DNA from 2 places in the Aquabacterium sp. G14 genome. Region 2 is predicted to be linked to the other one. Evidence: predicted binding sites of a transcription regulator. Region 2 holds the regulator's gene; the other holds the start of a gene.
What was found. Region 2 encodes FliA, which starts transcription of late flagellar genes. Its sites were predicted from a motif close to CTAAAGTTTNNNNNNNNNNNGCCGNTA; they were not measured.
Positions count from the first base shown of each region.

Region 1: fliD (flagellar filament capping protein FliD) is a predicted target of FliA. The motif match lies at 1,635-1,661, and genes of this name have one in related genera.

Region 1 covers NZ_JBBEYB010000011.1:102,071-108,969, reverse strand. Annotated here, with positions in the region: gene fliD (flagellar filament capping protein FliD) at 59-1,546, shown strand; gene fliD (flagellar filament capping protein FliD) at 1,795-3,087, shown strand; gene fliS (flagellar export chaperone FliS) at 3,267-3,680, shown strand; gene WIT60_RS12660 (flagellar protein FliT) at 3,677-4,024, shown strand; gene WIT60_RS12655 (flagellar brake protein) at 4,043-4,792, shown strand; gene hemC (hydroxymethylbilane synthase) at 4,838-5,800, shown strand; gene WIT60_RS12645 (uroporphyrinogen-III synthase) at 5,818-6,666, shown strand; gene WIT60_RS12640 (uroporphyrinogen-III C-methyltransferase) at 6,663-6,899, shown strand, end outside.
Region 2 covers NZ_JBBEYB010000005.1:129,855-136,753, forward strand. Annotated here, with positions in the region: gene WIT60_RS07760 (methyl-accepting chemotaxis protein) at 1-1,287, opposite strand, end outside; gene WIT60_RS07765 (RNA polymerase sigma factor FliA) at 1,452-2,177, opposite strand; gene WIT60_RS07770 (P-loop NTPase family protein) at 2,183-3,025, opposite strand; gene flhF (flagellar biosynthesis GTPase FlhF) at 3,073-4,791, opposite strand; gene flhA (flagellar biosynthesis protein FlhA) at 4,788-6,884, opposite strand; gene flhB (flagellar biosynthesis protein FlhB) at 6,890-6,899, opposite strand, start outside.

The DNA of each region.
Region 1 (6,899 bases), on a different contig from region 2:
AGCCTCAAGTTGTTGCTTGTACCGGCCGATAACATCCTCAAGCTCGGAGGGCATTGCCATGAGTATTTCATCAACAGGCATCGGCAGTGGGCTGGATGTCAGTAGCATCGTGTCGCAGTTGGTCGCCCTTGAAAAAAAGCCGCTCGCCAACCTGCAATCGACTGCGGTTCGGATCCAGACTCAAATCTCCACCTATGGGCAAGTCCAGAGCTTGATCTCGGATTTATCAGCTGCAGCGACCGAGCTAACCAAAGCCGGCTTGTGGACGCAAAACACAGCCACAAGCAGCAATACTTCCACGCTCACGGCCTCAGCCAAAGCTGGTGCGGCCAGTGGAACCTATAGCGTTCAGGTCAAGCAACTCGCTTCGGCTCAAAGTTTGGCATCGGGCTCGTTTGCCAGCAGTACCAGCGTGCTGGGCAGCGGTAAGCTGACCATCGAACTGGGCACCTGGTCTGGCGGTGCAACAGCCGACGACCCCGCAACAAACGCGATTGACGAAAGCGCACCCAGCGACTTTGTGCCTAAGGGCGAAGCCAAAAAGCTGGACCTCACGTTCAACAGCGCCACCACCACATTGGCCGATGTTCGGGATGCGATCAACAACGCCAAGTCTGGTGTCACTGCCAGCATCGTGAAAGACTCTAGCGGCGCCCGCCTGCTCGTTCGCAGCAATAGCACCGGCGAAGAAAATGCCATGCGCATCAGCGCGACGCAGATCGACAGCGAGACTCCGCTGACTGATGGCTTCGCCAAACTGAATTACATCAACCCACAAGCCGTCGGTGGTACAGGCATGACACAAACGGTGGCTGCAACCAATGCGCGTGCCACCATTGACGGCTTGGCAATTTCATCCAGCAACAATACGTTTTCGGATGTGATTGAAGGTGTGAGCTTCACCGTGGCGGCCACCACCACATCGCCTGTTACTTTAAGTATCGGCAACGACACCGGATCGCAGCGCGCAGCGGTACAGCGGTTCGCGGCCTCTTACAACGCCTTGAATGGCTTTCTCACCAGGCAAACGGCCTACGATGCAGCCACCAAGGTCGGAGGCACCTTGCAGGGCGACAACACGGTACTGAACCTCCGTGGCCGCCTGCGAGGGCTGCTGAGTGACAACGGGGCTGCTGATTTCAGTATTCTGAGCCTGACCAGCAGCAGTGCCGCGACGCCGCGCGACGGCTCGCTCACGCTGGACACCGCCAAGCTGGATGCCGCGCTTTCCGACCCTAGCAAACTCGCCAAATTGTTTGCTGGCAACAGCGAGTCGGGCGTTACGGGTATGGCCCAAAAATTGGCCGACTTTGCCACAGCGTTGACTGGCTCCGACGGCCTACTGTCCACCCGCAAAGAAGGCCTGACCAAGAGTCTGACACGGAATCAGAAAGACCAGGAGAAGTTGGAAGATCGGGTGGCCAAGGTGGCAGAGCGACTGAACAAGCAGTATCAGGCGCTGGATGGCCGCATGGCATCCCTCAACACCCTGTCGACCTACATAAACCAGCAAGTCACGCAGTGGAACAATAACTCCAACAAGTGATCGACTGAGGTAGTCGGGCCGACAATGGGCTACTCCGCAGCTTCACTCACTCCGCCACCATTGAATTTGTAACATATCTAGATCAAGCCTAAAGTTCTCTTTCGAACTACCGAAGGCATAGACATCAAGGAGTTTTCTGGTGACGCGGTGTCACTGCTCCTCTGTAAGGTGTCTTGCGGTATCGGGGGTTCATCATGGCAACGATCTCATCAGCCGGCACAACAGAAGGCGTTGATCTCACGAAAGTGATGAGCAACGCCTCTTTGGCACGCCTGAACACTGAGACGCCGCGCCCCCCCCAGCTGGAGGATGTCGCTGAAATTTCATCTAGCGGCATGCGACAAAGCGCCATCACGGCCCTGTCCGAAGCGGCATCGCAGTTGACCAGCAAAGCACTGTGGTCATCCACCGTTGCATCCTCTGGCGCCCCCGCCGCTGTCACCGCACGCAGCAATGCACAGACGCCAGCCGGAACGTATCAGGTCAACGTAACCCAACTGGCGTCGGCCCAAATCACCAGCACCGCCACGTTTTCGTCGCTCTCCACCGTGGTCGGGCTGGGTACGCTGAACATCGAAATGGGTTCGTGGGACGTGCCCCCCACCACCTTCGCCCCCAACCCCAACTGGCCCAAGGCCAACGTGGTGCTCGGCCCGAAAAACGACACGCTGGACCGCGTGCGCGACAAAATCAATGCCGCTGGGCTTGGCGTGGTCGCCACGGTGGTGTCTGACGCGACCGGTTCCAGGCTGGTGCTGCGTTCGACCGGCACCGGAGCAGACAACGGCTTCAAGATCACGACCGAAGAGGCTGACGCCCCCCAAGCGCCCGCTGAGAGCGGCTCGGACGTCGCAGCCCTGAGCGCGCTGGGGTTTGACCCCTCGTCAATGGGCACGACCGGGATGCAATTGCTGCAATCTGCAAGCAATGCCAAGGCGCAGATCAACGACGAAGCGGTGGAGTCCCCGCTGAATGCCATCGAAAGCCAGGCGGGCTTAAGCCTGATCCTGAAAAGCCCCACCGATATGCCGGCCACCATCAACGTCGGGCCTGACCGCACAGGCAGGCAACAAGCGGCCCAGAACTTCACCCAGGCTTACAACGCCTTGCAGAAGCTGGGCGGCAGCGTGGCCAACTCGGTGCAACGCGGCACCGAGAGCCTGCTGGGCACACCCGATCAGCCCACAGAGTTGGCTCGCACACTGGCACAAACGGGCATGACCCGCACCCCTGCGGGTGAGTTGCAGATCAACACGCAGCAGCTGTCCACTGCCTTGCAGCAGGATTCCGCCGCTGTGCGCCAAAGCCAGACCATGCTGGCGCAACAGGTGCTGGCCGACCTTCCGGCCAACACGACCGCAACCCCGCCAGATGCTGGCGCGCTTGCCCAGCCCAGCACCGACCTGGCTGCGAACTCACCCAGCAGCACGGCGGGCACCTTGCTTCGCCAGCGTTTGCTGGATCAGTACCAAGGTCTTCCATCCCAAACCGGGATGGAAGACAATGAATCTTCGATCCTGCCAGTTGCCTCACGTGCATAAGCCGGAACTGATGCTTTTTTGAGGCCTGTTTCTACGGCATCAAACAGGCATAAAGGGGTCAAGCTACGGGCCGTGCTGCCGATAACCAATTCAACGCTGTTATCAGCATCCACTGCACGAGATCTACGATGTACGCCACAGCCACAGGTTCTACTGCCAGCATGTTCAGCCAACGCAACATGAGCAACACCTATCGCCGCATCGACGTCGAAACCGGCGTAAACGGCGCATCCCCCCATCAACTCACCACCTTGCTGTTCAACGGGGCCTTGGACAGCATCGCGCAAGCACGCGGCGCCATGCTGAACAAGCAGGTAGAGGTCAAAGGCGCCGCCATTGGCAAGGCCATCCGCATCATCGACGAAGGTCTGAAAGCCAGCCTGAACCTGGCCGAGGGTGGCGAAGTGGCCCAGAACCTCAGCGATCTGTACGCCTACATCACCCTGCGCCTGACCCAGGCCAACCTGCGCAACGACACCGCCGCGCTGGACGAGTGCGTGAACTTGCTCAAACCTGTTCGTGAGGCTTGGCTGCAAATCGCCCCCACCTCCGACGCCCCCGCCTCGACCGCAGCCATGAGGATCCAAGCATGAACGCCCCCGACCTCATCACCGCCCGCGAAACCGAGCAACTCTCCCGCAACCTGCTCGGCTACTACGAGGCCATCGAATCCGCCAGCCAGGACATGCTGCAGGCCGCCCGCACCGGCGACTGGGACACCGTGGTCAAGCTCGAAGGCGCCTGCGCCGTGCTGATCGCGCAACTCAAGCACGCCTCGGAAAGCCGTACCCTCGGCCGCGACGAGCGCGCGCTCAAAAGCCGCATCATGCAGCGCATCCTCTTCAACGATGCGGAAATCCGCACGCTCACCGAGCCATGGCTGCACGATCTCAGCCGTATGATGGGCGCTTCCATAGACCCCAAGAAGATGCACTGAGTATCTCGATCCTGGACGATGAGCAAACCGTTGAACGACCGCGCGCAAGCCAGCGCGCTGGATGACTACCGCATCACGTCCCCCATCGAGATCTTCGATCTGCTGCGCCAGGTCGAAGCCTCCCGCACCCTGGTCACCCTCAGCAGCCCCGAGGGGCACAGTTACACCACGCTGATCTGGAACATCGAGCCTGATCGGGAACTCGTGGGTTTCAGCGGCGAAAGCAACCACGCCGGCCTGCGCGCCTTGCTGGAATCGAACGAGGTCACGGCGGTCGCCTACCTCGACAGCATCAAGCTGCAGTTCGACCTGGGGGGGCTGGTGATGGTGCACGGTGACCAGCTCAATGTCATCAACGCGCGCTACCCCCGCGAGCTGTACCGCTTTCAACGGCGCACCAGTTTTCGCGTCAGGCCTGCGGTCAGCGCCATGCCAACGGCCCATTTTGCCCACCCGCTCCAGGCCAAAACCGAGCTGTCTCTGCGCGTGCTGGACGTGAGCCTGGGCGGCATGGCCCTGTTCCTGCCCGACGACATGCCCACCATCCCCGATGGCACCCGCGTGCCCTCATGCAGTCTGCGTCTGGACGACGACACCTGGCTGGATGTGAGCTTCGTCATGCGACACGCCACCCCCATCCACCCCGAGACGCGCGGCTCGCGCCTGGGCTGCGAGTTCGTCAACCTCAACCAGGGTGAGCGCGACCTGCAGTTCTACATCAACCAGACGCAAAAGCGCCAACTCGCACTGGCCTCGCGCAAGGTTTGAGCAAAGCGGGCGCCCACAGGGGCCGAGCGCTGATAGCATCGACACATGACCGTGTCCGCCCCCTCCTCCTCTCCCTGGGTGATCGCCACCCGTGAAAGTCGCCTGGCCCTGTGGCAGGCCGAGCATGTCCAGTCCTTGCTGCAAGCGCGCTTTGGCCGAACGGTCACGCTGCTGGGCATGACCACCAAGGGCGACCAGATCCTCGACCGCGCCCTCTCCAAGGTCGGCGGCAAGGGCCTCTTCGTCAAAGAGCTCGAAGTGGCCCTGGAAGAAGGCCGTGCCGACCTGGCCGTGCACTCCCTGAAGGACGTGCCCATGGAGCTGCCCGACGGCTTCGTGCTGGCCGCCGTGCTGGAGCGGGAAGATCCCCGGGACGCCTTTGTCTCCAATCACCATGCCGCGCTGGACCAACTCCCCGAAGGCGCTGTCGTGGGCACATCCAGCCTGCGGCGCATGGTGCAGTTGCGTGCCCGTCGACCCGACCTCAAGATCGAGGCCCTGCGCGGCAACCTCGACACCCGACTGCGCAAGCTCGATGAGGGACAGTACGACGCCATCATTCTCGCTGCCGCAGGTCTCAAACGCCTCGGTTTGGCCGCGCGCATCCGCGAGCACCTCGACACCAGCGTGATGCTGCCCGCGGCGGGCCAAGGTGCGCTGGGCCTCGAAATCTGCGACAGCCACGCCGAGTTGAACACTGCCTTGCAAAGCTTGGCCCACACGCCAACCTGGCTGGCAACGCTGGCCGAGCGTGGCGTATCCCGCGCCATGGGCGGTAGCTGCTCAATGCCTTTGGCCGCTTTTGCCGAATGGCAAACCGGCCCCTCGGACGACAGTGAACCGGTGCTCGTCTTGCGCGCCCTGCTCGGACATCCCGAACAGCCCTTCCTGGTGCAAGCCACCACCAGCGGATGCCCTCGCAACGCTGACGAAGCGGACGCACTGGGTCGCCAGATCGCCGCACAGTTGCAAGCCCAGGCGGGCGAAGAATGGCTCGCGGCACTTTAAAAGACGCCGAACCCACCATGGACGCACTGCGCATCCTGGTCACCCGCCCCCAGCCACAGGCCGATGACTGGGTGGACGCCCTGCGCGCCCATCACATGGATGCGCACGCCCTGCCCTTGATCGCCATCGAAGCTCCCGCTGACCCCAGCCCCGTCACGACACTTTGGCAGAACCTGACACAGCATCGCCTGCTCATGTTCGTCAGCCCGGCGGCGGTGGAGTGGTTCTTTCAGCTGAGACCCGCAGGGATGACCTGGCCGTCACACACCCTTGCGGCCGCGCCCGGCCCTGGCACTGCCCGACAATTGATCGAGCGCGGCGCCCGTTGCGGCCTCATGCCACATCAGGTCCTCAACCCACGCGCTGATGCCGAGCAGTTCGACTCGGAGTCCCTGTGGCCCATGTTAGCCCCCCTGGACTGGGCCGGCCAATCGGTCTGCATCATCAGTGGTGGCGACCAGCGAGAGGCCCGCGGACGCCCTTGGCTGGCAGAGCAATTTCGCGCACGCGGCGCCCTCGTTCAGCCGCGACTGTGCTATCAGCGGGGGCCCGGCCATTGGAGCACCGCACAGCAAGCACTCGCGCGCACCGCGCTGATCGCGCCAGGTCGGCACGTCTGGCTGTTCAGCAGCTCCCAAGCCATGGATCACCTGCTCACCTCACACCTGCCTGAGTTGCCGGATCGACCTGACACGGACTGGTCCCAGACCCTTGCCCTGAGTACCCATCCACGCATCACCGAACGAGCCCGGCACATGGGCATCACCCAGATCATCGAGACCCGCCCCACGCTCGCGGCAGTGGTGGACGCACTACGCCAGGTGTCCGTAAATCAGGCGGTCGTCGATACAATCAAACCACTGTGACCGAGCCAACCCCCCCCACCCCCGAGACCCTGCCAGCCCCCCTGGCCCCGCAGGTTGAACCTGACCACGCCCCCACACCGGCGCCCGCCGAATGGGTTCGCTGGGCTGTGCTCGTGCTGAGCCTGACTTCAGCAGGAGGGCTCTGGCTGGCCTGGCAGGCACAGTCGCGCGTTCAAGGTCTGGAGCAAGAGTTGGTGCGCCGCCAGCAAAGCAGCCAGACTCAGGCCACCGAA
Region 2 (6,899 bases):
GATGGCCAGGTTGATCTGGCCAACCCCATCGTTCTGCTCGGAACTGGAGACGGTGATTTCGCTGACCAGGGCACTGACGCGACGCACCTGTTCGACGACCTCACCGATGATTTCACCGGTGCTGCCAACCAGACTGCTACCGCTGTCCACCTGCTCGACACTGCGGGTGATGAGTTGCTTGATTTCCTTGGCCGCTTCGGCACTGCGCTGAGCCAGGTTACGCACTTCGCTGGCCACCACGGCAAAACCACGGCCCTGTTCGCCGGCCCGTGCGGCCTCGACCGCGGCATTGAGCGCCAGGATGTTGGTCTGGAAGGCGATGCCGTCGATGACGCCGATGATGTCGGTGATCTTGCGGCTGGACTGCTGGATGCCGGCCATGGTGTCCACCACGCGGTGCACAGCGTCACCACCGCGTGACGCCACATCGGAGGCCTGCCCTGCCAGGCGGTTGGCCTGGTGTGCGTTGTCCACGCTGGCGCGGATGGTGGAGGCAATTTCCTCGACCGACGCGGCGGTTTGCGCGATGCTGGCAGCCGCATCTTCGGTACGGCTGCTCAGAGACTGGTTGCCGTGCGCGATGTCGGCACTGGCCTGTCGGATGGCGTCGGCCGAGCGGTTCACCTGCTGGATCGCTGTTTCAATGTGCTGAAGGGCATCGAGCAGCTTGCGGCTCACGCGCCCCCGCGCTGACAGGTGAGACACCTGCAAATTGACCGTGCCATCGTCGCCTTGGATCTGTTCGACGATGCGCATCAATTCTTCGGCCGTGGCAAAGTCCGACCGGGCACGCAGGGCCAGCAAGACCAGCACGATCGACTCCACGACCACGTAGAGCGCATGCTCGATGACCCGCATGAAACTGGGTTCGGTGAAGCACATCGGGCCCCAACCCCAGGTCTGAAACTGGTTGAACGTGATGTGGTGAACGGCGATGGCAACCGCCCCGGCGATGATGGCCGCGCTGCTGCGATAAACCACCAAGCAAGCCAGGAAAGCAAACACGGCAAAGTGCGCCTCACTGTGTCCGCGCGCGACGTGGATCATCAGGCCGACCATGGTCATGCCCAGGACAGGCAGCCCCACGCGGCTGAGCAAGCCGCCTTTGGACATGGCCGCAACCCCCAGGGACAGGCCCATGAACAGCAAGCCCAACAACAATCCGAGGGTCAGGTTGTTGTAGATCCAGCCGTAAGCCAGGGTGCCCAGAAAAACAGCGGCGATGCCCCACAGCACCACAATGTCATGACGGTGGAACAGGTAACCGGGAGAGGAGTCAGCGCGCATGAAGATGTCCTTTTTCGTGGGCGCATCTTATCGGGACAACCCCGGAAAGGGTGCGCAAAAAAGCACGCTGCCACGGAAAATCAGGGGAGCGAACGCGATGCCCTTGATTTGAATCATTTCAAAGCCAACACATCACCAGACCACGCGCAGCGCTCCGGGCCCCCTCACCACTCTCGCAACTTGACACGCAGACGGGCGATGGATTGACTGTGCAGTTGGCAGACGCGGGATTCGGTCACCCCCAGCACAGCCGCGATTTCCTTGAGGTTCATGTCCTCTTCGTAATAGAGGCTCATGACAAGTTGCTCACGTTCGGGCAACTTCTTGATCGCTTCCACCAGGGCATGCCGCATGCGATCGTCCTGCAGGAGGCTGAGCGGGTCGCTGCCACTGTCGGCGACATGGCGATCCAGGTAATCCTGATCACCCTCGTCGCCACTCATGTCTTCCAGATAGATGAGTTGGGTGCCACGCACCTTGCCGAGCATGTCCTGGTAATCGGGCAGGCTCAAACCCATCTCGGCAGCGATCTCGCTTTCGTGCGGCGCACGCCCCAGGCGCTGCTCCAGACGATGAACGGCGCCTTCGATGTCGCGCTGCTGCTTGCGGGAGCCTCGGCTGAGCCAGTCCGCCCCTCGCAACTCATCGAGCATGGCGCCCCGGATGCGCTGGGTGGCAAAGGTTTCGATCTGCACCCCTTGCGCAGGATCGAAGCGGCTGAGCGCGTCGGCCAGACCGATCATGCCCACCTGGATCAGGTCGTCGACCTCGACGTTGGCAGGCAATTTGGCCATCATCTGATGCGCCAAGCGGCGCACCAGCGGACTGTACTGGCGCAACATGCCATTGACGTCGAGACGCCCTTTGGCGGTGTACGTGCTGGGTTCCATGTACATCAATTATGGGCCGAGGCAACGCGAGCCGGCAAGGCCGACCCTGGTGAGGTGAGGTGTTCGAAGGCGCTATCGCCCAAGCTCAAGGGCAAGGCACCGTGGAGCAACGCGGCAGCCATTTCCATGAAGTGGGGATCGGGATCGGCGGTGGCCGCTTGCTGGGGGTCGAGCTGATGTGCGCTGCGCTGGGCCACCCCCAGAAAGTCATCGGCGCAACGGGCCAGGCGCTGAGCGACAGGCTCGGCCTGGGCACTCTCGACGGGGGCGCACAGCAACAGGTCGTAGCTCATCCAGCCGCCGCGCTGGCTGAGGATCTTGACGGCCGCATAGGCATCCGTGAGGCCCTCGGCCATGTCATTGGTGAAAATCAGGGGGCGCAATGCCATGCCGCGAGCGGGTTGGCCGAACAGGCGCACGATCTCGCTGGCCGAGGCGTGTACCAAGACCACATCGCTGCGGGGCGAGGCATCGGCCAGGGCCGGCAGCAGGCTGGCGCAGGAGCCACGGGCATCCACATGGCGCAGAGGCAAGCCCCTGGCGGCCATGTAGCTGATCTGGTCGGACAGGGGCTCGATGCCCTCGGCCAGATCAAAGGCCACCAGCTCGCTGGGCGCGCGTGCCTGTTCGCTGGCATCGACCACGAGGGTGTGAAGGCCAAAGCCGGCGTAGGCGGCACACAGGCGCTCCAGCACCAGCCCGCCACAGCCGGATCGGCCATTGGCCACCACCGGAATGAAGCGCAGTACGCGTGAGACGAACATTTGCCGCAAGCCCTGGGCCTGGTCAACAGGATGGTGGGCGCGGGTGCCGGCAGAGCCGGCCTGGGAACGGGCGTGGCGTGTCATCGGCGCTGTCTGAGAACGTTGGCTTGCGTTCAGGGAGCCACGAGGCTTCACATGGCGCGGGCGGCGGCCTGGGTTTCCGTGTGGCTGGGGGCAGAGAACACGAGGCTGACCTCGGTGGGGTCGAGGCGGTAGGCCGGGTTCAGGCTGGCGCGCAGGGCGCGGTGCACCAGGGCCTGCGAGGACAGGCGGTGCCAGTCTTCGGGCACGCGCTGGCCGTTGGCCACGCCGACCACCTTGAGCTTGTGACGAATCAGGGCGTCCAGGGCCGGGCCGAGCTTGACGGCCTCGTCGAGCTTGGAGAGGATGACGCCGGCACAGGCATCGGCCTGGTAGGCGTGCATCACGTCTTCGATGGCGTCGCCCTGGGCCGCGGTGTTGATGACCAGCAGCTTCTTGATGCTGGGGTGGGCCAGCAGGTCGAGCAGTTCCTTGGTGCGGCCATCGCGCTGGGCCATGCCGGCGGTGTCGATGAGGATCATCTTCTTGCCGGACAGCAGCTCCAGCAGGTCTTCCAGCGCGGCGCGGTCGTGGGCCATGTGCACGGGCACGCCCAGGATGCGGCCGTAGGCACGCAGCTGTTCATGGGCGCCGACGCGGTAGGCATCCAGGGTGATCAGACCCAGGTTGGAAGCACCGTGCTTGGCCGCGAAGGTGGCGGCCAGCTTGGCAGTTGTCGTGGTTTTGCCCACACCGGTGGAGCCGATCAGGGCGAACACACCGCCTTGGTCTTCGATGGCGCGTTCACGGTCGGCCGTGTTGAGGTTGCGTTGCAGCACCTGGGTGGCCCACTGCACTTCGTCGTGGGTGCCGTCGATGACTTCGGCGGGCATGGCGTCGAGCATCTTGCGGATCAGCACGGCCGAGAAACCGCCATCGAGCAGCTTTTGCGCCAGGGCGGCCTGGGCCGGCGTACGGCCGAGCTTTTCGACGAAGGCCATGGTGTCGAAGCGCTCTTTCATCATGGCGCGCATGGCACGCAGCTCGCTCATCATGAAGGCGTTGGCGTCCTGCGCTGCCTTGAGGGCTTCGGCGGTGGCCACTTCGACGGCACTGGGTCGCGCAGCTTCGGCACGGACGGCTGAAGCAGGCACCATCTGAGCCATCGTCAGGTCGGCGTGCGCGGCAGGCGTTGCGGTGGCGCGGGCGGCGCGAACGGGTGCGGCCGCGCGCGGGGCGCTGGCCACGGCCGCGGCTTCGGCCTGGTAGGCCGCCCAGTCTTCGGCCAGGTGTTCGTCATGGGCCTGAGCGGCCACGGGGCGGTGAACCAGATCGGCGCCCAGGTCGATGGCTGCGGCCGCTTCGGGAATCGGGGCAGCTTTGGGGGCGGCAAAGCGCTGGCTGAGTTGTTCTTCGGCGTTGGCTGCTGCCACGGGCTCGGCGCGCGACTGCAGGGCAGCCTGGCGACGCTTGAGCATGCGCTCGCGCACGTAGTCCTGGAAGGACAAGGTGCTCATGGCCAGTTGCTTGACGTCGTCCTGCACGGAGCTGGCCAGGTTGGCCATGGCCGAGCGGGCGGGTGCGGCGGCAGGGGCATCGGCCGCCTTGCGAGCACCGACCGGCGCCGTGCTGGCGGGCGCACGGGGGGCGGGGGTGTCCTTGACGTAGCTGTCGATCGCAGGGATGCTCTCGCCGGCCATCGCCAGGATCTCGATGCCGCCTTCGGCCGCGGGCTTGGTGGAGAGGACCACGGCGTCGTCGCCGAATGCCGCCTTGACCTTTTGCATGGCCTCGCGGCTGTTGCGTCCAATGAAGCGCTTGACGTTCATGCGTGGCCTCCGATCAGGGTACCGATGCGAATCGAATGGGTCTCAGGGATCTCGCTGTGGCCCAGCACCTTCAGACGCGGGGCCGCACGCTTGAGCAGACGGGCCACCGAGGGGCGGATGGCGTCTGGCACGAGCAGGCAGGCCGGTTGACCCATGTTTTCCTGGCGCTGGGTGGCATCGGCCGCCTGGCGCGTGAGGTGGTCGGCCACGCCCGGATCCAGCATGGGACCGTTGGGCGAGGTCAGGGCCTGGGTCAGCAGGCGTTCGAGGTCGGGCTCGATGGCGATGACGTCCAGCTCCTTCACCGGGCCATAGATCTGCTGCACGATGGCAGGAGCCAGGCCAATGCGAATGCGGCGGGCCAACTCGGCCGGATCCTGCGCCACCTGACCACCGGCCGAGGCGCTTTCGGCCAGGGTTTCGATGATGGAGCGCATGTCGCGGATGTGCACACCCTCTTCCAGCAGGAGCTGGAGGACCTTTTGCAGGATGGGGATGCCGACCATTTTGGGAACCACGTCTTCGATGAGTTTGGGAGCCAGTTTTGTCACATGCTCCACCAGCTGTTGGGTCTCAACCCGGCCCAGCAGCTTGGCGGCGTGCAGTTGCATCAAGTGTGAGAGATGTGTGGCCACGACGGTCGATGGATCAACGACCGTGTAACCCGCCATTTGTGCGGCATCCCTTTGCCGCTCCTCCACCCACACCGCCGGCAACCCGAAGGCCGGATCGGTGGCCGCCGCCCCCTGAATGGGGTTCGTCACATGCCCCGGATTGATCGCCATCAGCATGTTGGGGAAGACCTCGCCCTCGCCCACGACAGCCCCGCGCAGGGTGATGCGGTAGAAGCTGGGGCGCAGTTCCAGGTTGTCCTTGATGTGGACGGACGGTGGCAAAAATCCGACTTCCTGCGCGAACTTGCGGCGAACGCCCTTGATCCGGTTGAGCAGGTCGCCGCCACGGTCCTTGTCAACCAGCTGGATCAGGCGATAGCCGACTTCCAGGCCCAGGGTGTCGACGGGCTGCAGGTCTTCCCAGGTGGCCTCGCCACCGGGGGCGACCGCGGCCGCGGGCTTTTCGACCGGCTTGGGCGCCAGGCGCTCTGCCTCCTGCTTCTGGTGGTTGCGCCAGGCGCCGTAACCCAACAGGCTGGCCACCGGCAAAAAGACGATGGATGGCATGCCCGGGATCACGCCCAGCAGGAAGATGATGCCGGCGGCCACACCCAGCACCTTGGGATTGGCCAGCATCTGACCCATGATCTGGGTGCCAACGTCCTGCTCCTTGCCCACGCGGGACACCACCATGGCGGCGGCCACCGAGATCAGCAGGGCCGGGATCTGTGCGACCAGGGCATCACCCACGGCCAGCAGGATGTAGGAGCTGGCGGCCTCAGAAGCCGACAGACCGTGCTGCACGACGCCGATGATGAAGCCACCAATGATGTTGATGAACAGGATCAGGATGCCGGCGATGGCGTCGCCACGCACGAACTTGGAGGCACCGTCCATGGAGCCATGGAACTCGGCCTCTTCCTGCACTTCACGGCGACGGCGCTTGGCCTCGGGCTCGTCGATGAGGCCGGCATTCATGTCGGCGTCAATGGCCATTTGCTTGCCGGGCATCGCGTCCAGGGCAAACCGTGCGCCGACTTCGGCGATCCGCTCGGCACCCTTGGTGATCACGACGAAGTTGATCACGACGAGGATGGCGAACACGATCAGGCCGACCGCAAAGTTGCCACCGATCAGGAAGTGACCGAAGGACTCGATCACTGCGCCCGCAGCGCCGGTGCCGGTGTGGCCTTCCATCAGCACGACCCGGGTCGAGGCCACGTTCAGTGCCAGGCGCAGCAAGGTGGTCAGCAGCAGCACGGCCGGGAAGGCCGCAAAGTCCAGCGGCCGCAGCATGGTGGCAGCCACCATCATCACCATCAGGGCGGTGGCGATGTTGAAGGTGAAGAACAAATCCAGCAGGAAGGGCGGCAGCGGCAGCACCATCAGCGCCAGCACGGCCACCACCACGATGGGGGCGGCCATGGCCTGGAAGCGCTTGGGATCACCGCCCGTCAGGGCCTGGAGTTTGAGCAACATCGGGTTCATGCTTCA